DNA from 2 places in the Methylobacterium sp. EM32 genome. Region 1 is predicted to be linked to the other one. Evidence: riboswitches for the same ligand, from Rfam matches in the RefSeq annotation. Region 1 holds a riboswitch; the other holds the start of a gene.
The links. A riboswitch is a leader RNA that binds a small molecule or an ion and turns the genes downstream of it on or off. The one in region 1 is predicted to bind glycine.

Region 1 (9,211 bases):
CCATACTCTGGACCATGGGTGGCGGCGGCGCGCGTCGGGGCCGCGGCTTTGGACCTACGGGACGATGGAGATCAAGGAGGACGACGTCGCGTTCCACGACGGCGTCCAGCCCGTCTACGAGCCGCCGGCACCGGACCCGTCCGACCTGGAGGCCGTGCTGGCCCGCGACCCCGACTTCCTGGCTGCCCTGGAGAACGATCGGTTCGCGCAGGCGATCTACGCGATCTTTCAGAACCGCACCTTCATCGAAGATCGCAGCGGCCGGGCGTGGATGTGCGGCGACCGCCAGGCGGCTCACCTGGTCGCGGACCTTCGCGGACGGGGTGAGAGCTACCACGACTATTACTTACGGGAATTCGAAGGCACGTGGCCGGACGACGAAGCGTCTGAAGTGATCTCGCTGCTGAAATCGATCGCCTGTCTCCAAGACCCGCTCTCCCTTCCCGAAGTCAAATTCGGGGTGGGAACGGTCGTCCTCCCCGACGGAACGAGCGAGACGATCCGTGACGAGGCGCAGGCGCGCGAGGTCGAGGCGCGGTGGCACGGTCAGCTCGCGCAGTTCTGGCAGCAATGCGGGCACCTGCGCGACGAGCAGATATCTGGCTTCCGGGATCGTGTCGCAACGATCGATCGGCAACCGAATCGGGACGTGTTCGACCGCCTTCGCGCCCACCTCGCACGCCTCGGCTGGCACACGGAGACGAACGAGGACCGTAACCGGGCCCGAGCGGCGGCGCGGCAACGCGGCGTGGAAGTGCTGCAGGTCGTCAAGCAGCGGGAAGCCCGCCCGGCGGGCGAATGCCCGAGCTGGGCCAAGCCCATCCTCGAACGCCGGGAGCGTCAACGCGACCGGGGTAGCTTCGGCCTGACCCGAGCGACGGCCCTCGCCGGGCTCGACGAGGACGAGCGCGAGGTCGAGCGAGGCTGGGTTCCGTGCCGGCTCGACGACTTGGCGGTCACCGGCCGCATCGGCGAGGAAGAGTACACCGACCTGTCGGGGCGCCTCCTCGATCACTGAGGGAACACCGGCTCCCGATGCCCCGCACCGGGGACCGGCGCGCTCACGCCGCCATCGGCGCCGGGATCTCGGTCTCGCGCTCGGTCACCAGGTCGGCGGCGATGTGGCCGGAGCCGGCTGCCATGGTCCAGCCGAGCGTGCCGTGGCTGGTATTGAGCACCAGCCCCCGGATCCCGGTGCGGCCGAGATAGGGCACGTTCGAGGGTGTGGTCGGGCGCAGGCCACTCCAGGCGGTGGCGGCGGAAAAGTTTCCGGCATTCGGGAAGGTGCGCCGGGCATTCTCCAGGATCGCCGCGATGCGCGCGGCGTCGAGGTGGCGGGTGTAGCCCGACAATTCGGCGGTACCGGCGACCCGCAGGTGGGTGCCGAGATTCGAGTAGACCAGCTTGTACTCGTCGTCGGTGAGGCTGACCTGCGGCGCGCCGTTATGGCCCTCGATCGGGATCGAGGCCGAGTAGCCCTGGGCCGGGTAGATCGCGAGGTTGACGCCGTAGCGGCGCAGGAAGAGCGCCGACCACGAGCCGAGGGAGACGACGACGTTCGGGGCGGTGAGCCGCTGGTGGCCGCCCGCCACCATCGCCTCGACGCCGGTGATCCGGTCCGCCTCGGGGGAGAGCAGCAGGCGCGTCGCCTCCGAGCCGTACAGGAAGGTCGCGCCCATCGCGGCGGTGCGGGCGGCGAGCGCCTGGGTGAAGGCGCGGGCATCGCCGCTCTCGTCCTCCGCCGTGTAGGTCGCCGACCACGTCGTCGATGGCGTGGGCGAAGGCCGGCTCGAGCGCCAGCACCTCGTCGAGGGAGACCACCCGGCGCTCGCAGCCGTGCTGGCGCATCAGCTCGGCGACGGGCTTGGCTGCCTCGAACTCCTTGGCGTCGCGGTAGAAATGCAGGATGCCGAGCGTCTTCTCGGCGTAGGCCAGGTTCTCGGCGGCGCGGATCTCCTGGAGCTTGGCCCGGCTATAGGCGCCGAGCCGCACAATCTCGACGGTGTTGCGGCGCGCCCGCTCCGGGGTGCATTTGCGCATGAAGCCGGCGATCCACGACCATTGGTGCCGGTCGAGGCGTGGCGTGAACAGCAGCGGCGCCTTCGCGTCGAACAGCCACTTCATCGCCTTGAGCGGCGCGCTCGGATTCGCCCAGGGCTCGGCGTGGCTCACCGAGATCTGGCCACCATTGGCGTAGCTGGTCTCAAGCCCCGCGCCGCTCTGGCGGTCGATCACGCAGACCGACAGGCCGGCCTTGGCGGCCCAGTAGGCCGTGGCGGCGCCGACGACGCCGGCGCCAAGGACGATGAGATCGAAGGAGGTCTTCTGGGCCGACACGTGTTCCATCCTTCCCGCCGGTCTTGCGGCGGATGACAAAGGTTGGAACTCTATTCGGATGGCCTGAGAGATTCGCCGGGCGCATGACCCGGCTTGCTCCATCGGCAGGCGTCGCGCGCCCGCTCCAGCGGGCCCTCTCGGTCGCGGTCCTTCTACCTGAGAGCTTCAGCGCGCAGCACGGCTGGCACGCCTTTCCCCTTCGGTGCCGGCATGGCGCCGGTCTCTCCCGCAATCGTCAACGTACGGCCTAGCCCGTAGCACGGCCGTACGGGGGCGGGAAGCGCCAAACGTCGCGAAACCGCAAAGTTCGGTCGCTCCCGGGCAAGCCGGGATCGACCAGTCCCGTTCGAGCGGGGACCGGTCGCTCCGCTCAGGCCCGGCAGGCCTCGAACCCTTTGCGGATCGCCTCCGGATCGAGGTGGCGGCCGATGAAGACGACGCGGGACTCGCGCGGGTCGCCCGGCTTCCACTCGTCCTGCAGGTCGCCGTCGAGGATCATGTGCACGCCCTGGAAGACGAAGCGGCGCGGCTCGTCGGGGAAGCTGACGATGCCCTTGCAGCGCAGGATGTCGGGCCCCTGAACCTGGGTCAGGTCAGAGATCCAGGGCATGAACTTGTTGGGATCGACCGCGCCGGGAAGCCGCGCCGAGATCGACTGGATCTCGTCGGAATGGTGGTGATGGTGCCCTTCCTCCAGGAAGTCCGGCTCGACCTCGATGATGCGGGACAGGTCGAAGGCCTTGCGGTCGAGCACGGTCTCGAGCGGCACGGCGCAGTGCTGGGTGCGGTGGATCTCGGCGGAGGGGTTGATCGAGCGGATCTGGCGCTCGACGGCGTCGAGGCCGGCCGCGTCGACGAGGTCGGACTTGTTGAGCAGGATCACGTCCGCGAAGGCGACCTGGTTCTTGGCCTCGGGGGCGTCCTTCAGGCGCTCGGACAGCCACTTGGCGTCGGCCACCGTCACCACGGCGTCGAGGGTGGCGGCCTCGCCGACATCCTGGTCGACGAAGAAGGTCTGGGCCACCGGCGCCGGGTCGGCGAGGCCGGTGGTCTCGACGATGATCGCGTCGAACTTGCCCTTGCGCTTCATCAGCCCGTCCATGATCCGGATCAGGTCGCCGCGCACGGTGCAGCAGATGCAGCCGTTGTTCATCTCGAACACTTCCTCATCGGCGCCGACCACGAGGTCATTGTCGATGCCGATCTCGCCGAACTCGTTGACGATCACGGCGTAGCGCTTGCCGTGCGGCTCGGTGAGGATGCGGTTGAGGAGCGTGGTCTTGCCGGCGCCGAGATAGCCGGTGAGCACCGTGACGGGGATCTTGTCGGACATGCGGGGCCGTCTGTTCGCTGGTGAGCCGGGCGCCGGGAGGCGCCGCGAGGGTGATATAGTGTATCACTCCGCCCGGCGCGAGGCCGGCCCGGGGAAGCGGGCGACGTCGCACAGGAGTTCGACGAAGGCGCGCGCGCCGTGGTCGAGGAGGGCGCGGCCGGCTTCCGCCGTGCCGAGGCGGGCGTCGCCGATGGCGCCGGCCGGGTTGAGGTCCTGCGCGTGCCAGGCAAGCGCCGCCGGGCGGCCTGCGCGCAGATGGGTGTAGTCGCGCTCGATCGCGCGGCTCGCCGGCACGAAGTCGCGGATCGCCGCGCGCCGCACCAGGTCGGGGCGCAAAGCCAGCATCAGGGCGGTCTCGATCCCGCCGCCATGGATGCCGTGGCGCACCTCCTCGTCCGGGAACAGGCCGGGCGGGGTGCCGAAGCGGCTCCAGGCGGTGGTGACCGCCACCATGCCGTGCCGGCCGCGCAAGGACAGGGCCACGAGGTCCATGAGCGCGCTGTTGCCGCCATGCGACGACACGATGACGAGCCGGGTGCAGCCCGCCCGCACCACCCCGTCGCCGATCTCGGTCCAGGCCTTCAGCGCCGTCTCAGGGCTCAGCGTCAGGGTGCCGGGAAAATCCCCGTGCTCGGGCGACAGGCCGACGGATTGCACCGGCAGCACCCGCACGTCGAGGTCGTCGGGGACGAGGTCGGCAACCCGCGCCAGGTAGCCCTCGGCAATGACGACGTCGGTGGACAAGGGCAGGTGTGGGCCGTGCTGCTCCACGGCCGCCACCGGCAGCACCGCCACGGTGGCCGTCAACGCGCCGTCGCGGCACTCCTCGGTGGTCAGGTCGCCCCAGGGCCGGGCCGGCATGGCGTCACTCCCGTTGATGGTGGCGCGCACCATAAGCCGCGGACGGACCGGCCGAAACCGGCGCAAGTTCTTCACCTTCGCGTCATCCAGCCGTCACAGGCCGGCTGGCATGTGCGCCGTTGAGGGCGCCACTCGGCGCCCGGCCTGCCGCCCTTGCTCTCATGATGCACGCGCGGCAGGATTTGTCTCGAGAGCGGGGGCGGGTGCCATGGCAGCGAGCGAGCAGGCTTCGGCCGTGGATGCGCCGCGCCGGGCGGCCAAGCGCCTCCGCCCCCCCGGCGCCAAGAGCGTCGGCTGGGCCCTGATGCAAGCGGCCCGCCTCCATCGCGGCCGCATCGGCGACCGCCTGGCGGAGCTCGATCTCTTCGCCGGGCAGGAGCAGGTGGTGCAGGCGCTGGCGGCGGCCGGTACCATGACCATGGGCGACCTCGCCGCCACCCTGCGGGTGCGCCCGCCCACCGCCTCGAAGACCATCACGCGGCTCGCCGCCATGGGGGTGGTCGAGCGCCGGACCGAGGCCGGGGACGGCCGCATCGTCCGGGTGCGGCTGACCGAGGCCGGCCTGGCCAAGGCCGCGGCGATCGAGGGCCTCTGGGACGAGATCGAGGCCGAGATGCTGGAGGGCTTCGACAACAAGGAGCGCCGGCGCCTGCGCAAGCTCCTGCGCCGCGCCACCCGCAACCTCGCCGAGGCCGCCGGCCTCGAGGCGCACGAATCCGACGCCGAGGCCGAGGACGATCTCGAGGGCGGGCTCGACGGCGGGGATTCGAGCCGCGACATGGATTGAGGCGGGGCTTGGATTGAATCGGGGCTCGGACCGGAAGCCTTTTCGATCGAGCCAGCAATATTGTCACCCGCCGCGTCATTCCGGGGCCGCGCAGCGGAGCCCGGAATCCAGAACCGCCGGATGTTCAAAGTAAGGCGAGACGCGTTCCGCCCCCTCCTCAACCACCTGAGTATCTGGATTCCGGGCTCCGCTGCGCGGCCCCGGAATGACACCGAGGGCGGCAATACTGCCGAGAAATCTAACCACGTTTCGCAACAGCTTTCGGATCGACGTTCGGACTAGTCATACAGCCTATACCGTCCCGCCGAGTGGATTAGTTCGCACGCCACATGCCAGATCCCGAAGATCAGGCGACGCATAACCGTTATTGCCTTACCAAGGACACCGTTCTTCAATCTTCTACCGTACAGGCGAATGGCTTGCGGCGGGCGCAAGATCGGGTTGACCGGCAGAGACGAGTGTCCGATTACGAACAGTGCAGGGCGAGCGAGGCAGGGCCGTCCGGGTTCCGCGCGCGCCTGCTGCGCACGCATGTCGCGGCCCTGGCGGTCGCCCTGCTGGTGCCGGCGCTGCTCATCATCGGGCTGATCGCGCATCACTGGGTCCAGGCCGAGCGGGCGCGGATGGAGGAGCGGACCGCGACCCTCAACGCCCACGCGGTCGAGCAGATCGATCGCTTCCTCAGCGGCCAGATCGCGATGCTGCAGGCGCTCGCGACTTCGCCGGCCCTGGAGAACGGGGATTTCGCCCGGTTCGACCGCCAGGCGCGGGAGCTGGTGCGCCTGCAGGGCATCAACATCGTGCTGCGCGACGCCGACGGGCAGCAGCGCGTGAACACGCGGCTGCCCTGGGGAGCCCCCCTGCCCCGGGCGGTCATCGACAACGACCGGGTGGTGCGGGAGACCGGCGCGCCGGCGATCTCCGACCTCGTCGCCGGCACCGTCACCGGCCAGCCGATCGTCGTCGTCACGGTGCCGGTGCGGCACGGCGGGGCGCTCGCCTATTTCCTGAACGCCACCCTGCCGGCGCCGCTCTTCGGCGAGTTCCTGCGGGGCGCGGGCATTTCCGCGCCCTATTCCGGCTCGGTCGCCGACCGGAACGGGATCATCATCGGCCGATCGGTCGACACCGCGGCGGCGGCCGGCAAGCCGCTGCCGGGCTTCCGCTCGGTCTCCGGGACGACGGGGCAGTGGTGGGGCCACAACCTCAGCGGCATCCCGGTCTTCGGCACTCATCACCGCTCCGCCCTCTCGGGCTGGGTGGTGACGATCGGCATCGAGCAGGCGGCGTTGCGGGCGCCCTTCGTCACCTCCGTGCTGGTGCTGGCGCCGGTGATCCTCGGCCTGTCGCTGATCGCCCTGATCGCCTCGCTGCTCGTCGGCCGCCGGATCCTGCTCGCCAAGGCGCTGCTGGCGCGGGCGGCGGACGACCTCAGCCGCGGCGTCGCCCTGCGGATGCCGGTGACGCCGATCCGGGAGGTGAACGAGGTCGGGGCGGTGCTGGCGCAGACCTCGGCGATCCTGCAGCGGCAGGCGGACGCCCTGCGCAAGAGCAACGCCGACCTCGAGGACCGCATCGCCGCGCGCACCCGGGAGCTCGTCGCGAAGGAGGCGGTGCTCACGACGACCCTCGACGCGATGGACCAGGGCCTGATCATGGTCGACGCGCAAGGAAGGGTCGCGGTCACCAACCGCCGGCTCGCCGAGCTCCTCGACCTCGACCCGGCCTTCCTGGCGGCGCGGCCGTCACGGGCGGAGATGCGGCGGGTCCTGACGGCCGCGGGGGAATATGCGGGGGTCGATCCGGCCTTCGAGCACGCGATCGCGGTCGGCGACCTCGCGGTGATCGGCGAGCGCTACGAGCGCACGCGGCCGGACGGCACGATCCTGGAGGTCCACAACGCCCCGACCGCCGATGGCGGCGTGCTGCGCACCCTCACCGACATCACGGCGCGCCGGACCGCCGAGGCGGCCCTGCGGCGCAAGAAGGCCCTGCTCGACGCGACGCTCGCCAACATGGACCAGGGCGTGCTGCTGATCGACGCCGCCGGGATCGTCCAGCTCTGCAACGAGCGGGCGATCGACCTCCTCGGCCTGCCGCCGGAGTACCGCCACGGCCACCCGACCCTGGCCGAGCTCGTCGCCTGGCAGAGCGCGAGCGGCGAGTTCGGCGACGCCGCGGCGGAGCGCGCGCCCTGGCTCGCGCTCACGGGCGACCTCCTCGGTGCCCCCCCGGTCTACGAGCGCACGCGGCCCGACGGCACCGTGCTCGAGGTGCGCACCGTGCGCCTCGCCGAGGGCGGGGCGATCCGCACCGTCTCGGACGTGACAGAGCGCAAGCGGCGCGAGCTCGCCGTCCTGGAGGCCAACCGCGTCGCCGAGGCGGCCAGGGTCCAGGCCGAAGCCGCGCAGCGCCAGGCAGAGGCGGCGAGCGCCGCCAAGACCGAGTTCCTCGCCACCATGTCGCACGAGATCCGCACGCCGCTGAACGGCGTGATCGGCTACGCCGAGCTGCTGGTCCGGGCGGGCGACCTGTCGCCGGCGCAGAGCCGCAGCGCCGCGCGGATCCAGGAGGCGGGCCAGGCCCTGCTGACGGTGGTCAACGACGTCCTCGACTTCTCGAAGATCGAGGCCGGGCAGATCGACCTCGACCCGCAGCACTTCGGACCGGCGGCCCTGGCCGACGGCGCGGTCGCGATCGTCCGGACCGCGGCCGACGCCAAGCGCCTGGCACTGACCGTCGAGACGGCGCCGGGCCTCGCGCCCCGCCTGGTCGGCGACCCGGACCGGCTGCGGCAGGTGCTGCTCAACCTCGTCAACAACGCGATCAAGTTCACGCCGGCGGGACGCGTCACCCTGCACCTCGCGAGCACGCCGCTCACATGCGGGCGTCACGCCCTGCGGGTGGCGGTCAGCGATACCGGAATCGGCATCCCGGCCGACCGGCTCGGGCAGCTCTTCCAGCGCTTCAGCCAGGTCGACGGCTCGATCCGGCGCCGCTTCGGCGGCACCGGCCTCGGCCTGGCGATCAGCCGGCAGCTGGTCGAGGCCATGGGCGGAGAGATCGGGGTCGAGAGCCGGCCGGGCGCCGGCTCGACCTTCTGGTTCACCGTGCCGCTGGCCGCCGCCGCCGAGGAGGACCCGGCCCGGGAGCGGCCCCCGCTCGCGCCGCTCGCGCGGCCGGCCAAGGTCCTCCTCGTCGAGGACAGCCCGATCAACCAGGACATCGCCCGCGCCATCCTGGAGCGCCGCGGCCACGCCGTGAGCGTGGCGGGCGACGGCGCCGAGGCGGTCTCGGCCCTGCAGGCGGGCGGGTACGACGTGGTGCTGATGGACGTGCAGATGCCCGGCATGGACGGGCTGACCGCGACGCGCCACATCCGGGCGCTGGGCGCCCCGGCGAGCCGCCTGCCGATCGTGGCGCTCACCGCCAACGTGCTGCCGCAGCAGGTCGCCCAGTTCCGCGCCGCCGGCATGGACGACCACGTCGGCAAGCCGTTCCGGCCCGACGAGCTGCTGGCGACGGTGGAGCGGTGGAGCGCACCGCGGACGGCCGACGCGGCGTGACACCGCTTGCCGCGGCCGCGCGAGCCCTCCATCTCTCGCGCCGGGATCGACACCAGAGGACTCTGCCATGGCCCAACAGGAACGCAGCGCGCTGATCGTCGGGGCCTCGCGGGGCCTGGGGCTCGGGCTAGTACGGGCCTTCCTCGCCCGCGGCTGGGCCGTCACCGCCACCTCACGGGGCGAGGCGCCGGCGCTCGCCGCCTTAAGTCCCGTGGCGCCCGCCCTCGCGCGGGTCGACATCGACGACGACGCGGGCGTGGCGCGCCTGCACGACGACCTCGCGGGGAGAAGCTTCGACTTGGTGTTCGTGGTGGCGGGAATCGCCGA
Region 2 (13,631 bases), on a different contig from region 1:
TCCCGCGGGCTCTGGCCGGCCTCGATGAACACCACGCGCTTGAGGCGACCCGCCACGAAGAACCCGCTCCCGCCCGATCCCGGGTAGGGGCCTCTCCGGATAGGCGAGGCCCGCGCCCGACCTTACCCTCGCGGCCCATCAGTGAGGAGGGGTCATGATCCGCGAATTCGAGCCCGAGGAGATCGCGCCCCTCGGCATCGGCGCCTGGATCCTCGGCACCGGCGGCGGCGGCAGCCCGTATCTCGCCGAGCTCAACCTCAAGACCCTCTACGCCGAGGGCAAACGCTGCCGGCTGATCGACCCGCGGGCGCTCGACGACGACGACCACGTGGCGGTCGTCTCGAAGATGGGCGCCCCCCTCGTCGGCCAGGAGCGCCTCGTCGATCCGGCCCACCTCGCCCGCGCCGTCCGGCTGATGGAGGAGGTCACCGGCAAGCGCTTCCGCGCCGTGATGAGCGTCGAGATCGGCGGCGGCAACGCCGTCTCGCCCTTCCTGGCGGCGGCGCATCTCGACATCCCGGTGGTCGATGCCGACGCGATGGGGCGCGCCTATCCGGAGGCGCAGATGACGAGCTTCGCCATCGGCGACCTCCAGATGTATCCGCTGACCCTCGTCGATTGCCGCGACAACGAGGTGGTGGTGGCCCGCGCCGCGTCCTGGACCTGGATGGAGCGCATCTCCCGCAAGGCCTGCACCGAGGTCGGCTCGACCGCCGCCACCTGCAAGGCGCCCCGCACCGGGCGCGAGGTCAAGGAATGGGGCGTCCTCGACACCGTCACCAAGGCGACCGGCCTCGGCCGGGCGGTGCTGGAAGCGCGGGCCGCCCATACCGACCCGGTGGCGGCGGTGGTGGCGCACGAGGGCGGCAAGGTGCTGTTCCGCGGCAAGATCGGCGACATCGACCGCACGGCGACGGGGGGCTTCCTGCGCGGCTCAGCCCGCATCGACGGGCTCGGCGACGATGCCGGCAGCCGCATGGAATTGGCGTTCCAGAACGAGTGGGCGGTCGGCTTCCGGGACGGGGTGCCGGTCGTGATGACGCCGGACCTGATCTGCGTCCTCGACACGGTCTCGGGCGAGGCGATCGGCACCGAGACGGCGCGCTACGGCCAGCGCGTGACGGTGGTGGCCCTGCCCGCACCCGACATCCTCCTGTCGCCGAAGGGTCTCGCCCATGTCGGCCCGCGGGCCTTCGGCTACGACATCGACTTCACCTCGGTCTTTTCCTCATGAAGCGCATCGGCATCGACGTCGGCGGCACCAACACGGATGCCGTGCTGATCGACGGCACCCAAGTCCTCGGCGCCGTCAAGACGCCCACCACCGCCGACGTGATGTCGGGGGTGCGGGCGGCCATCCGCGACCTCGGCGCGGCGGTCCCGCTCCAGGGCATCGACGCCGTGATGATCGGCACGACGCACTTCACCAACGCGGTGGTCGAGCGCGCGCGGCTCGAGCGGGTCGGGGCGATCCGCATCGCGCTGCCCGCCGCCCGCTCCCTGCCGCCGACGGTGGACTGGCCGGACGATCTTCGCGAAGCGGTCGATCCGCTGTCGGTCATGGTGGCGGGCGGCCACGAATATGACGGGCGCGAGCTCGTCCCCCTCGACCGCGCGGCGATCCGGGACGCGGCGTCCCGCATCCGCGACGCGGGCATCACCTCGGTCGGCATCACCGCCCTGTTCTCGCCGCTGACGGCATCTTGCGAGGAAGAGGCGGCGGACATCGTCCGCGACGTGATCCCGGGGGCGCGGATCACGCTCTCGCACACCCTCGGCCGGATCGGGCTCTTGGAGCGCGAGAACGTTACGCTGCTCAACGCCGCGCTGCAATCCTTGGGAGTCCGGACGGTCGCCGCCTTCGAGGAGGCGCTCGCCGCCTCCGGCATCGCGGCGCCGTTCTTCCTGACCCAGAACGACGGCACCGTCGTGCTCGCCGAGGTGGCAGCGGCCAACCCCGTCCACTCCTTCGCCTCGGGCCCCACCAACTCGATGCGCGGCGCCGCCTTCCTGTCGGGCCGCGACGGCGCGATGGTGGTGGATGTCGGCGGAACGACGAGCGACGTCGGCTCGCTCGTCCACGGCTTCCCGCGCGAGGCCAACAACGTCGTGGCGATCGGGGGCGTGCGCACGCTGTTCCGCATGCCCGACCTTTTGCCGATGGCGCTCGGCGGCGGCACCATCATCGATCCCGCCACCGGCACGATCGGACCGCGCTCCGTCGGCTACCGCATCACCGAGAAGGCGCTGGTCTTCGGCGGCGACACGCTGACGGCGACCGACATCGCGGTCGCGGCGGGCCGGGTCGAGATCGGCGACCGGGACCGCGTGCGCCACCTCGATCCCGCCTTCGTCGCCGCGATGCTGGCGCGCATCGCCGGCATGGTCGAGGAGGGCGTCGACCGGATGAAGACCTCGGGCAGCGCGACCGACCTCGTCGCGGTGGGCGGCGGCGCCTTCCTGATCCCGGACCGCCTCGCCGGCGTGAGCGAGGTCGTGCGCGTCGCCCATGCCGGCGTCGCCAACGCCCTCGGCGCCGCGATGGCGCAGATCTCGGGCGAGGTCGACCAGATCTTCTCCGACCTCTCCCGCGATGCGGCGCTGGCCGAGGCGCAAGGCATCGCCGAGCGCCGGGCGGTCGAGGCGGGGGCCGAGCCCGGCAGCCTCAAGGTCATCGAGGTCGAGGACATCCCGATCGCCTACCTGCCCGGCGGCGCCCGCCGCGTCCGCGCCCGCGTCGTCGGCGACGTGCGCGAGCGCGAGCGCGAGCGCGAGCGCGCGGCGGTCGCCTGAGGGGACGGGATCATTCCTGCCAGGAATAATAGTGTTCCTGATCGGTCTTTGACAGGGGAAGGCAGGCCGGCCAGATTTCGCCCGGGAGGAGACCGATCAGGAGAAGACCAGACCGGGAAGCCGGACGCGCGCGGGCGATGCGACCCACCGACGTCCGGGCTGCCGAGAAGGCGACGGATTTGCGCTAGACAGGCGCACGGCCATCGAGATCTAGGACTGACTAAGGCCGCGAACATCCTGGATTTGTCCACCATTGATCAGGACGCTGTCGACAAGCGACTTGACGAACGGACAGGCTACGGCTAAGGCTTTCAAGGTCCATTACGACGATGCGGGAGAGATCGAGGGGCTTCAGGCCGCCTCGACGCCGACGGAGCAACCGCCCCGGAAACTCTCAGGCAAAAGGACCGTATCGTCAGGACGCTCTGGAGAGAGGCGGCTGAAACAGGCCGTCCACCGAAGGGGATGTCTGCCTGCGCCAGCGGGCGGACGACGCTCTCAGGTACCGTGACAGAGGGGGCGCATCGGCGGGGTCAGCCCGCCGCCACTCGCGCTCATTCACGGAATCCAGATCCATGCCCCACATCGCCGTCATCGGCGCCGGCATCACCGGCGTGACCACTGCCTATGCGCTCATGGAGCGCGGCTACAACGTCACGGTCCTCGACCGTCACCGCTACGCCGCCATGGAGACCTCCTTCGCCAATGGCGGCCAGCTCTCGGTCAGCAACGCCGAGGTCTGGAACAAGACGGCCACCATCCTCCAGGGTCTCAAGTGGATGATGCGGCGCGACGCGCCGCTCCTCGTCAACCCGAAGCCGAGCTGGCACAAGTATTCCTGGATGGCCGAGTTCATCGGCCAGATCCGGCACTACGAGGCCAACACGGTCGAGACCGTGCGCCTGGCGCTCGCCGCCCGCCGGCAGATGCTCGCCATGGCCGAGCGGGAGCGCATCGATTTCGACCTGGAGCAGCGCGGCATCCTGCACTTCTACCGGGACGCGGCCGGCTTCGAGAAGGCGCTCGCCGTCAACGCGCTCCTGCGCAAGGGCGGGCTCGCCCGCGATCCCGTCACGCCCGAGGAGATCCGGCAGATCGAGCCGACCCTGCAGGGCCAGTATCACGGCGGCTTCTTCACGCCCTCCGACTCGACCGGCGACATCCACAAGTTCACCCGCGGCCTCGCCGCGGCCTGCGCCCGGCGCGGCGTCGCCTTCCTGTACGATGCCGCGATCGAGGCGATCGTGCCGGCGGGCGCGGGCTGGCGCATCCGCTGGCGGCCGGCCTCGCGCGACGAGGGGGCTGCGCCGGTCGCGATGGGTGAGCCGCTCGACGTCGACGGGGTGGTGATCTGCGCCGGCTGCGCCAGCCGGGACCTCGCCGCCGGGCTCGGCGACCGCCTGAACATCTATCCGGTCAAGGGCTACTCGATCACCGTGCAGTTGCACACGCCCGAGAGCCAGGACGCGGCGCCGCAGGTGAGCATCCTCGACGACGCGACGAAGATCGTGACGAGCCGCCTCGGGCGGGACCGGTTCCGCGTCGCCGGCACGGCGGAGTTCAACGGGTTCAACCGCGACATCCGGCACGACCGGATCGAGCCGCTGGTGCGCTGGACGCGCGAGCAGTTCCCCCGCGTGGCGACCGACCGGGTGGTGGCCTGGACCGGCCTGCGCCCGATGATGCCCGGCATGCTGCCGCGCGTCGGACCGGGCCGGCAGCCGGGCATCTTCTACAATACCGGGCACGGCCATCTCGGCTGGACGCTGTCGGCCGCCACCGCCCAGATCGCCGCCGACGCGGTCGAGGGCGGCCTGCCGGTCGAGGGACGCCGGCTCGCCGCCTGAGCCCGCTCGCGGGCCCCACGCCAGGCAGGGCTGTCCGGGGAAAGCGAAGAGCGCGGGACTTCTCCTCTCCCCGCGGGCGGGGAGAGGGCTGTGTTCCCGTTCAGGGAACGCAGCAAGCGGAGGCTAAGCCGGAGCGAGGGTGAGGGGGTCTCGACGAGTGAGGCTCCTCCGGAAACACCCCCTCACCCCCGCCCTTCGGGCTTGCCGAACCCCCTGAACGAGGGTTCGGCCCTCTCCCCGCCCGCGGGGAGAGGAGAATATCCGCGCCACTTCTTTCCCCGGACAGCCTTGTGCACCCAGGAGAGGCGCGTCCGGCATCCCGGTGCGGGGCGCCGTCTGCCTGTCACGAGAGGCTTGCTGCACGGCGCAACGCGGGCCAGGCATCAAGCCGAAACATGCCTGCGCGAATCATGCGCGGGCAGGATCATCCGCGCGACAACGACACCGCAAGAATCACAACAAATGCGCCGCGACGCGGCCGGAGGAACGCCCGTGAACACTGCCACGAACGCCGCCCTGCTCACGCCTCTGCCCGACGCGGCGGCTCCCGTCTCGGACGACGCCGCGCGCCGGCGCGGCGTCGTCGCCGCCGTCATCGGCAACACCCTCGAATTCTACGACTTCACCACCTACGCCTTCTTCGCTGTCACGATCGGCCGCACCTTCTTCCCCTCCGGCGACGCCTGGATCAGCCTGCTCGCCTCGGTGGCGACCTTCGGGGTCGGCTTCGTCACCCGGCCGATCGGCGGCGTGTTCATCGGCGCCTATGCCGACCGGGCCGGCCGCAAGCCCGCGATGATGCTGACCATCGGCCTGATGGCGGTCGGCATGCTGATGCTGGCCCTCACCCCGGGCTACGCCACGATCGGCATGGCCGCCCCGGTTCTGATCGTGGTCGGGCGCCTGATCCAAGGCTTCGCGCTCGGCGGCGAGGTCGGCCCCTCGACCGCTTACCTCATCGAGAGCGCGCCGCCCGGCAAGCGCGGCCTCTACGCGAGCTGGCAGCTGGCGAGCCAGGGCCTCGCGACGCTCGCCGCCGGCGCGATCGGCCTCGCCCTGTCGCTCGCGCTGACGGCGGAGCAGATGCAGTCCTGGGGCTGGCGGATCCCGTTCCTGCTGGGCCTGCTCATCATCCCGGTCGGGATCTACATCCGCCGCGCCATGCCGGAGACCGCCGGCGAGGGCGCGGGCCACGCCGAGGCGACGACCGGCGCGGTGCTCTCGCGGCTGATGCGCGACCACGGCGGCAAGCTGGCGCTGATGGTGCCGATCCTGCTCTGCGGCACGGTCTCGACCTATGTCAGCAACTACATGACCACCTACGCGATCACGACGCTGAAGCTGCCGGCGAGCCTGTCGATCGCAGCGACCGCGGTGGTCGGGCTCTGCGTCCTCGTCTTCTCGGTGCTGGCGGGGGTGCTCGCGGACCGGTACGGCCGGCGCCGGGTGATGATCGTGCCGCGGGTCCTGCTGCTCGCCGCCGCCTACCCGGCCTTCCTGCTGATGACGCAGCATCCCGGCCCGGCGACCCTGCTCGGCATGTCGGCCCTGATCGCGACGCTCGGCGCGATGAGCGGCGCGGCGAGCCTGGTGGCGATCCCCGAGTTCCTGCCGCGCAGCGTGCGCAGCGCCGGCCTCTCAGTGGCCTACGCCTTCGTCGTCACGGTGTTCGGCGGCACGACGCAGCTCGTGGTGACCTGGCTGATCGGCGTCACCGGCGATCCGCTGGCGCCCGCCTACTACGTCATCGCCACGAGCCTCGTCGGCGTCGCCGCGATGCTCGCCACGCCCGAGACGCGGGCCGAAGCGCTCGCGGTTTGAGTGAGGCGGCCGGGTGGCGACCGCCCCCGGCCCGCCCCGGGGTCTTCGCCCTCGACATCCTGCCTTCGGCGATGAACAGTCGTCGGCGCCGAAGGAGCCGAGTGCCATGACCGCCGCCGTGAGGAACGCCCCGCTCGCCGCCGACCCGTTCGCCGGCCTCGAGGTCGGCTACGACGTCCCGGCCCTGCCCGGGATGCGCGAGGACGAGATCCAGACGCCCTGCCTGGTCCTCGATCTCGACGCGCTGGAGCGCAACATCCGCAAGATGGGCGACTACGCCCGCGCCCACGGCATGCGCCACCGCGCCCACGGCAAGATGCACAAGTCGGTCGACGTGCTGCGCCTGCAGCAGGAACTCGGCGGCGCCGTCGGCGTCTGCTGCCAGAAGGTGTCGGAGGCCGAGGTGTTCGCCCGCGCCGGGATCGCCGACATCCTGGTCTCGAACGAGGTGCGCGACTTAGGCAAGATCGACCGCCTGGCGCGGCTGCCGCGCTACGGCGTCCGGGTCACCGTCTGCGTCGACGACCCCGCCAACGTGGCCGACCTCTCGGCGGCGGCCGGGCGGCACGGCACCGATCTCGATTGCTTCGTCGAGATCGATTGCGGCGCGGGCCGCTGCGGCGTCGGGAGTGCGGCCGAGGCGGTGGCGCTCGCCCGGGCGGTCGCGGCCGCGCCGCACCTGCGCTTTGCCGGCCTCCAGGCCTATCAGGGGGCGATGCAGCACCTCGAAGCCTACGCGGAGCGGCGCGCCGCCCTCGACGCCGTGATCGCGCAGGTGCGGGAGACGGTCGACGCCCTGACGGCGGCGGGGCTGCCGCCTGAGATCGTCAGCGGCGGCGGCACCGGCAGCTACCGGTTCGAGAGCGGCTCGGGCGTCTACACCGAGCTGCAATGCGGCAGCTACGCCTTCATGGACGCCGATTACGGCCGGATCCGCGACGGCGACGGCGCGCGCCTCGACCAGGGCGAGTGGGAGAACGCGCTGTTCATCCTCACCAGCGTGATGAGCCACGCCAAGCCCGGTCAGGCGGTCTGCGATGCCGGGCTGAAGGCCCAGTCGGTCGATTCCGGCCTGCCGCTGGTCCATGGAAGGAGCGACGTCGCTTACGTCAAGTGCTCCGACGAGCACGGCGTCATTGACGATCCGGACGGCGTGCTCGCGATCAACGAGAAGCTCCGCCTCGTGCCCGGGCATTGCGACCCGACCTGCAACCTGCACGACTGGTATGTCGGCGTGCGCAACGGCCGGGTCGAGACGCTGTGGCCGGTCTCGGCCCGCGGCAAGGGCTATTGAGGCAGGGCGTCGGCCGGGCGGAGGGGGGAGGATCCCTTGTTACCAAAATCGTCATTTTGGTAACAAGACGCTTGCCGGGAGGGACGTTGCTTGTTACCAAAATCACCGTTTTGGTAACAAGGCTGTGGGCCCGTGCGTGCGCTCTCCCACCTCGATCAGATCGCCTTCGCCGACTTGTGCTCGAAGGCATTCGACGCCCAGTTCGACCGGCGCTTTCCCGCGAACGGCAATTTCGTCCGGCAGAAGCGCGGCACTCGGGAGTATTTCTACCACAAGGGTTACGAGCGGGCGACGGATGACAGGCCCGGCAAGCATACGCTGATCTATGCCGGCCCCGTCGACGATCCGGAGGTGCAACGGCGCGTCGAGAATTTCGGGCGCAACAAGGATCTCTACCGGACTCGTCGCGAGCTGGCCGGCAAGCTCCGCCACTCCGGCCTGCCAGCACCATCTCCGATCGAGGGCAGGATCCTGGAGGCTTTCGCCAGCGTCGATGCCTGGAGCCGGGTCGTTCTCGTCGGCACGCTGGCCTATCAGAGCTACAGCGGCCCCTTGGCCGTCCTGCTCGGTGAGGCCGAGTACCGGACGCAGGACGCGGATTTCGCCGAGTTCTTCGTCCCCGCCGCTCGGGATATGATCGACCTCCCGGCGCTGCTGCAGAGTGTCGACCCGACCTTCGAGCCGGTCTTCCATCCGGCCGAGGCCTCGGTGCCGGTCGGGTTCCGCAACCGGATGGGCTACAAGGTCGAGCTGCTGGTGCCCGCCAAGGGCGGGGCGAGCCCGGTCTACCCGTCCCGCGTCATGGCGAATATGGGCGCCCAGGCCCTCAAATACCTGGAATTCCTGGTCAAGGATCCGGTCCGGTCGGTGGCCCTGTACGATGCCGGGATCCCCGTCATGGTCCCGGCGCCGGAGCGCTTCGCCGTCCACAAGCTCATCGTGACCTGCCTGCGCGCGAGCCACGACCAGGCCAAGGTCGCCAAGGACATCGCTCAGTGCAGCGCGATCATCGATGCCAAGCGGCTCGCCGGCATGACGATCGACCTCGGCCTGGCCTGGGCGGAGGCGCAGGGCCGCGGGCCGAAATGGCGCAAGTTGCTCGCCCTCGGCGCCGCGCGGCTCACCGACGATCGGCGGGCGGCCCTGGAGGAGGGGATACGCAAGCTGGCGCAGGTCGAAGGCCAGGATCCGGCTCCCCTGATTCCCTGGCTCGGGCGTTCCAGCGGGTAGCCGCATCACTTGCCGGTCGCGCGGATCGCCTCCCGGTAGACCGCCGCCGAGCGCAGGATGTGCCGGCTCAGGATATCCAGCAGCGCCTCGACCGGCGCTCTCACCGTCAGTGCGTGACGGTGGGCCAGGACCGTCGGGGGGAAGGCCCGGCCCACCGACCGCGCCGAACGGGGGAGAACGGTGCGGCACGGCTTCGTAAACGAATTGTGAGCAATTTAATATGGCGTTATAAAAAATCTCGTTGGACCGGAGATCCCACCCCGCCGTGGACGAGAAGCCCGTGAGGCTTCCGCCCGGCACGCCGCCATGGTCGAATGACCCCCGCGTGACGGACGCCCCCGCTGCGGCGGGCGAAGCCAGGGAGTGGGAACGAGGCGTGGCCGCATCGGACAGCAAGGCCGGCAAGGCGCCGACCCGGCGCCAGACCGGGGCGCCGACGCTCAGCGACGTGGCGCACGAGGCCGGCGTCTCGCCCATGACGGTCTCCCGGGTCATCAACGCCGACGGAAAGGTCCGGCCGGGCACCCGCCAGCGGGTGGAGCGCGCCATCGCTGCCCTGAACTACCGGCCCAACATCTCCGCGCAGATCCTGGCCGGGATGAGCCAGATGCGCATCGGCCTGCTCTACAGCAACCCGAGCGCGGCCTACCTCAACGAGTTCCTCGTCGGCTGCCTCGCCGCGGCGAGTGAGGCCCAGGCCCAGCTCCTGGTCGAGATCTGCGAGCCCGGGCAGGAGGGCGCGACCGCCGCGCGCGTCCTCGCCGGCGGGATCGACGGGCTCCTCCTGCCGCCGCCCCTGTGCGACTCGGAGGACGTGCTCGCGGCCCTGGTCGAGGCGGGCCTGCCGGCGGTGCGCGTCGGCACCTGGGATGCCGAGCCGGCGACGGGTGCCGTCAGCATCGACGGCTACGCGGCGGCCCGGACCATGACCGCCCACATCGCGGCGCTCGGGCACCGCCGGATCGGCTTCATCCGGGGCAACCCGGACCAGACCGCGAGCGAGCGCCGCTTCCTCGGCTATCGCGACGGCATGCGGGAGGCGGGCCTCGCCGTCGATCCCGACCTCGTCGCCCCCGGCCTGTTCACCTACCGCTCGGGGCTGGAGGCGGCCGAGCAGCTTCTCACCCGGCCTGAGCCGCCGACCGCGATCTTCGCCAGCAACGACGACATGGCCGCCGCGACCGTCGCGGTCGCCCTGCGCCGCGGCCTCGCCGTCCCCGACGACCTGACGGTGTGCGGCTTCGACGACACCGCCATCGCGACGACGATCTGGCCCGAGCTCACCACCATCCGCCAGCCGATCCGCGAGATGTCGCACGCCGCGATGGTCCTGCTCCTGAAGGCCGCGCGGGCGTGGCGCCTGGGTCAGGAGCCGGAGCGCGCGCACATCGTCCTCGACCACGCCCTGATCCGCCGCGCCTCGGACGGCCCGCCGCGCTGAGCGGGGCGGCCCGCCTCGTATCCGCACGGTCGATCACGCCGGGACGCTTGACAGGACACGGCCCGGCAGCGGTATGGTAGCGCTATCAAATGAGAGCGCTATCAAAACGGCGTTCGGTCATGATGACGGTCGCTCAGGCCGGGCGAGGGGAGGGGCATGACGATGTCCGACGAGGCTTCGCCTTCGCGGCGGGACGGCCGTGCGCCGGAATTCGCTGCCGTATCCCCCTCATCCTCCGCGGGCGCGACCTATCCGAGCCTGCGGTCCCGGCGGGTCCTCGTCACGGGCGGGGCCTCTGGCATCGGCGAGGCCCTGGTCGAGGCCTTCGTCGCGCAAGGCGCGCGGGTGCTGTTCTGCGACATCGCCGACGCGGCGGCCGCCGCCCTCGTGGCGCGGCTGACGCCCGGCGCGGCGCATCCCCCGCTCTACCTCCATTGCGACCTGACCGATCTCGACGCGCTCGTCGCGATGGTGGCCGAGGCCGAGGCGGCGCTCGGCGGGCTCGACATCCTCGTCAACAATGCCGGCAACGACGACCGCCACCCGGTCGCCGACGTGACGCCGGCCTACTGGGACGAGCGCATGGCGGTGAACCTGCGCCACGTATTCTTCGCCGCCCAGGCCGCCCTGCCGGGCCTGCGGCGGGCCGGCAACGGGGTGATCCTCAACTTCGGGTCGGTCAGCTGGCATCTCGGGCTGCGCGACCTGCCGCTCTACCAGATGGCCAAGGCCGGGATCGAAGGGCTGACGCGGGCGCTCGCCCGCGACCTAGGACGCGACGGCATCCGCGTCGCCACGATCGTGCCGGGCAACGTCCAGACCCCCCGGCAGGAGCGCTGGTACCGGCCGGAGGACGCGGCCGAGATCGTTGCGGCCCAGTGCCTGGACGGGCGGATCCAGCCCGCCGACGTCGCCGCCCTGGTCCTGTTCCTCGCCTCCGACGACGCGCGCATGTGCACCGGCCACAGCTACTTCGTCGATGCGGGCTGGCGTTGAGCGGAGGGAGACGCGAACGGCATCGGATCTCCGCGGACGATCGTTTCGGAACCTGTTCGATTAAGCCTCGACGGATTTGACACCCCCCTCGTCATTCCGGGGCCGCGCAGCGGAGCCCGGAATCCAGAACCGTGGATGGCCCGGGATAATGCGAAACGTTCTCCGCTCCGTTCCGGACGACCCGGAAGCTTGTTTGACTCGCGAGGACGGCACCACGAGAAACTCTTTTTCCACACGCTACCTCATCCTGAGGTGCGAACGCAGTGAGCCTCGAAGGAGGCCTCCAGAAATCTCGGGGCTATCTGGAGGTCTCCTTCGAGGTCAGTCGATCTTCAATCGACTGACACCTCAGGATGAGGTTGTGGGAAGGAGCAATCTTATCGGCTGGTCGAATTAAGCTCTGAGATTTTGGAATACGGCTCCGCTGCGCGGTTCCGGAATGATCTACAAACGGCTCCAGGTCACGGATCTGTGGCATCGGCAATCGCAGGCCGATTTGCTGGATTTCGCGGATTATACAATCGTCTTGCGAAAAAATATCAGAATTACTCGCGAAATATGCGAATTTATACTTGCTGAAACAAAACCGCCATGCAAATCTCGGAACCAAGCCGACAGGCAAAGACGAAGCGAAACCGGGCAGACGCCAGAGGGTCCGGGCGGCCCTGAGGGAGGAGGAAGCCGATGTCCGATGCGTCGAGGCATGATCCCTCAGCCCATGCCGCCGTGGGTAGCCTGCACGAAGCCCGCCACCGGCTCCGGATCTCGTCCGCCCGTGACGCGCGCACATGAACCCGGCCGACGCCTCTCCCGGCCCCGCACCGAACGCCCCCGCCCTCGAAGCCTCCGGCCTCTCGAAGTCGTTCGGCGCGGTGGAGGTTCTCAAGAGGATCGACCTCGCGGTCCGCGCCGGCGAGGTGCAGGCGATCATCGGCGAGAACGGCGCCGGCAAGTCCACCCTCATGAAGATCCTGGCCGGCAACCAGCCGCCGTCGCGCGGCGAGATCCGGATCGACGGCGAGGCCGTGTCGTTCTCCGGGCCGGCGGATGCGGAGAGGCGCGGCATCGTGCTGGTCCACCAGGAAATCCTCCTGGCGCCGGACCTGACGGTCGCGCAGAACATCTATCTCGGCCGGGAGATCGGCCGGGGCGTGATCCTCGACGACCGGAGGATGAACGAGGGCGCCCGCCGGGCGATCCGCGACCTCGGCGGCGACCTCGATCCTGGGACGATCGTCTCGCGGCTGTCGATCGCACAGCGCCAGCTCGTGCAGATCGCCCGCGTGCTGCTCGTGCCCCACCGCATCGTGATCTTCGACGAGCCGACGGCGTCGCTGACCCCGCACGAGACGGACGCGCTGCTGACTGTGATCCGCGCCATCCGCCGCAAGGGCGTCGGCGTGCTCTACATCTCGCACCGCCTGGCCGAGGTGAAGGACATCGCCGACCGGGTCACGGTGTTGCGCGACGGAAGCCTCGTCGCGTCCCATCCGGCGAGCGCGCTTCAGCCGGCGGACATGGCGCGGCTGATGGTGGGCCGCGACGTGGCGAAGCTCTACCCGGACCGGCATGCGGCCGCAGCCCGCGAGACGGTGCTGGAGGTCGACCGCTTCACCGTGCCGGGCCACGCGCAGGAGGCGTCCTTCCGGCTCGGCAAGGGCGAGATCCTCGGCTTCGCCGGCCTCGTCGGCGCCGGCCGGACGGAACTGATGGAAGGCCTCGTCGGCCTGCGGCCGGGGCGCGGATCGGTCCGCCTGTTCGGCCGCCCGGTGCGCTTCACCGATGTCCAGGCGAGCCTCAAGGCCGGCGTCGCCTACCTGTCGGAGGATCGCAAGGGCAAGGGTCTGCTCCTCGCCAAGGATCTGGTCGTCAACCTGACGCTGGCCTCGCTGAAGCAGTTCGGCGGCCGGTTCCGGATCGATCGCCGGAAGGAGGCCGAAGCCCTCGACCGGGCGATCCGCGATTTCGACATCCGCACCGGGTCGCGGACGATCCTGGCCGGCCAGCTCTCCGGCGGCAACCAGCAGAAGCTCCTGCTCGCCAAGATGATGCTGCTCGATCCGAAGGTCGTCATCATCGACGAGCCGACCCGCGGCATCGACATCGGCAACAAGGAACAGATCTATCACTTCATCGCCGCGCTGGCCGGCGAGGGACGCGCGATCGTCGTCGTCTCGTCGGAGATGCCGGAACTGATCGGCATCTGCGA

Region 2: linked by a shared signal. The riboswitch ahead of ABZT49_RS00120 (D-amino acid dehydrogenase) and the one ahead of ABZT49_RS21030 (D-amino acid dehydrogenase) in region 1 are both predicted to bind glycine.

What each region holds. Positions count from the first base shown of each region.
Region 1 is NZ_JBEXZS010000159.1:684-9,894, reverse strand. Features, by position in the region: gene ABZT49_RS21035 (hypothetical protein) at 65-1,018, shown strand; partial or broken gene ABZT49_RS21030 (D-amino acid dehydrogenase) at 1,062-2,346, opposite strand; glycine riboswitch at 2,472-2,576, opposite strand; gene ABZT49_RS21025 (GTP-binding protein) at 2,708-3,670, opposite strand; gene ABZT49_RS21020 (creatininase family protein) at 3,734-4,531, opposite strand; gene ABZT49_RS21015 (MarR family winged helix-turn-helix transcriptional regulator) at 4,740-5,318, shown strand; gene ABZT49_RS21010 (PAS-domain containing protein) at 5,777-8,884, shown strand; gene ABZT49_RS21005 (SDR family NAD(P)-dependent oxidoreductase) at 8,952-9,211, shown strand, end outside.
Region 2 is NZ_JBEXZS010000001.1:28,108-41,738, forward strand. Features, by position in the region: gene ABZT49_RS00105 (AroM family protein) at 1-56, opposite strand, end outside; gene ABZT49_RS00110 (DUF917 domain-containing protein) at 155-1,234, shown strand; gene ABZT49_RS00115 (hydantoinase/oxoprolinase family protein) at 1,231-2,793, shown strand; glycine riboswitch at 3,116-3,213, shown strand; glycine riboswitch at 3,217-3,309, shown strand; gene ABZT49_RS00120 (D-amino acid dehydrogenase) at 3,369-4,640, shown strand; gene ABZT49_RS00125 (MFS transporter) at 5,133-6,461, shown strand; gene bhcC (3-hydroxy-D-aspartate aldolase BhcC) at 6,568-7,755, shown strand; gene ABZT49_RS00135 (GSU2403 family nucleotidyltransferase fold protein) at 7,888-8,985, shown strand; gene ABZT49_RS00140 (hypothetical protein) at 8,991-9,140, opposite strand; gene ABZT49_RS00145 (LacI family DNA-binding transcriptional regulator) at 9,362-10,426, shown strand; gene ABZT49_RS00150 (SDR family oxidoreductase) at 10,583-11,422, shown strand; gene ABZT49_RS00155 (sugar ABC transporter ATP-binding protein) at 12,211-13,631, shown strand, end outside.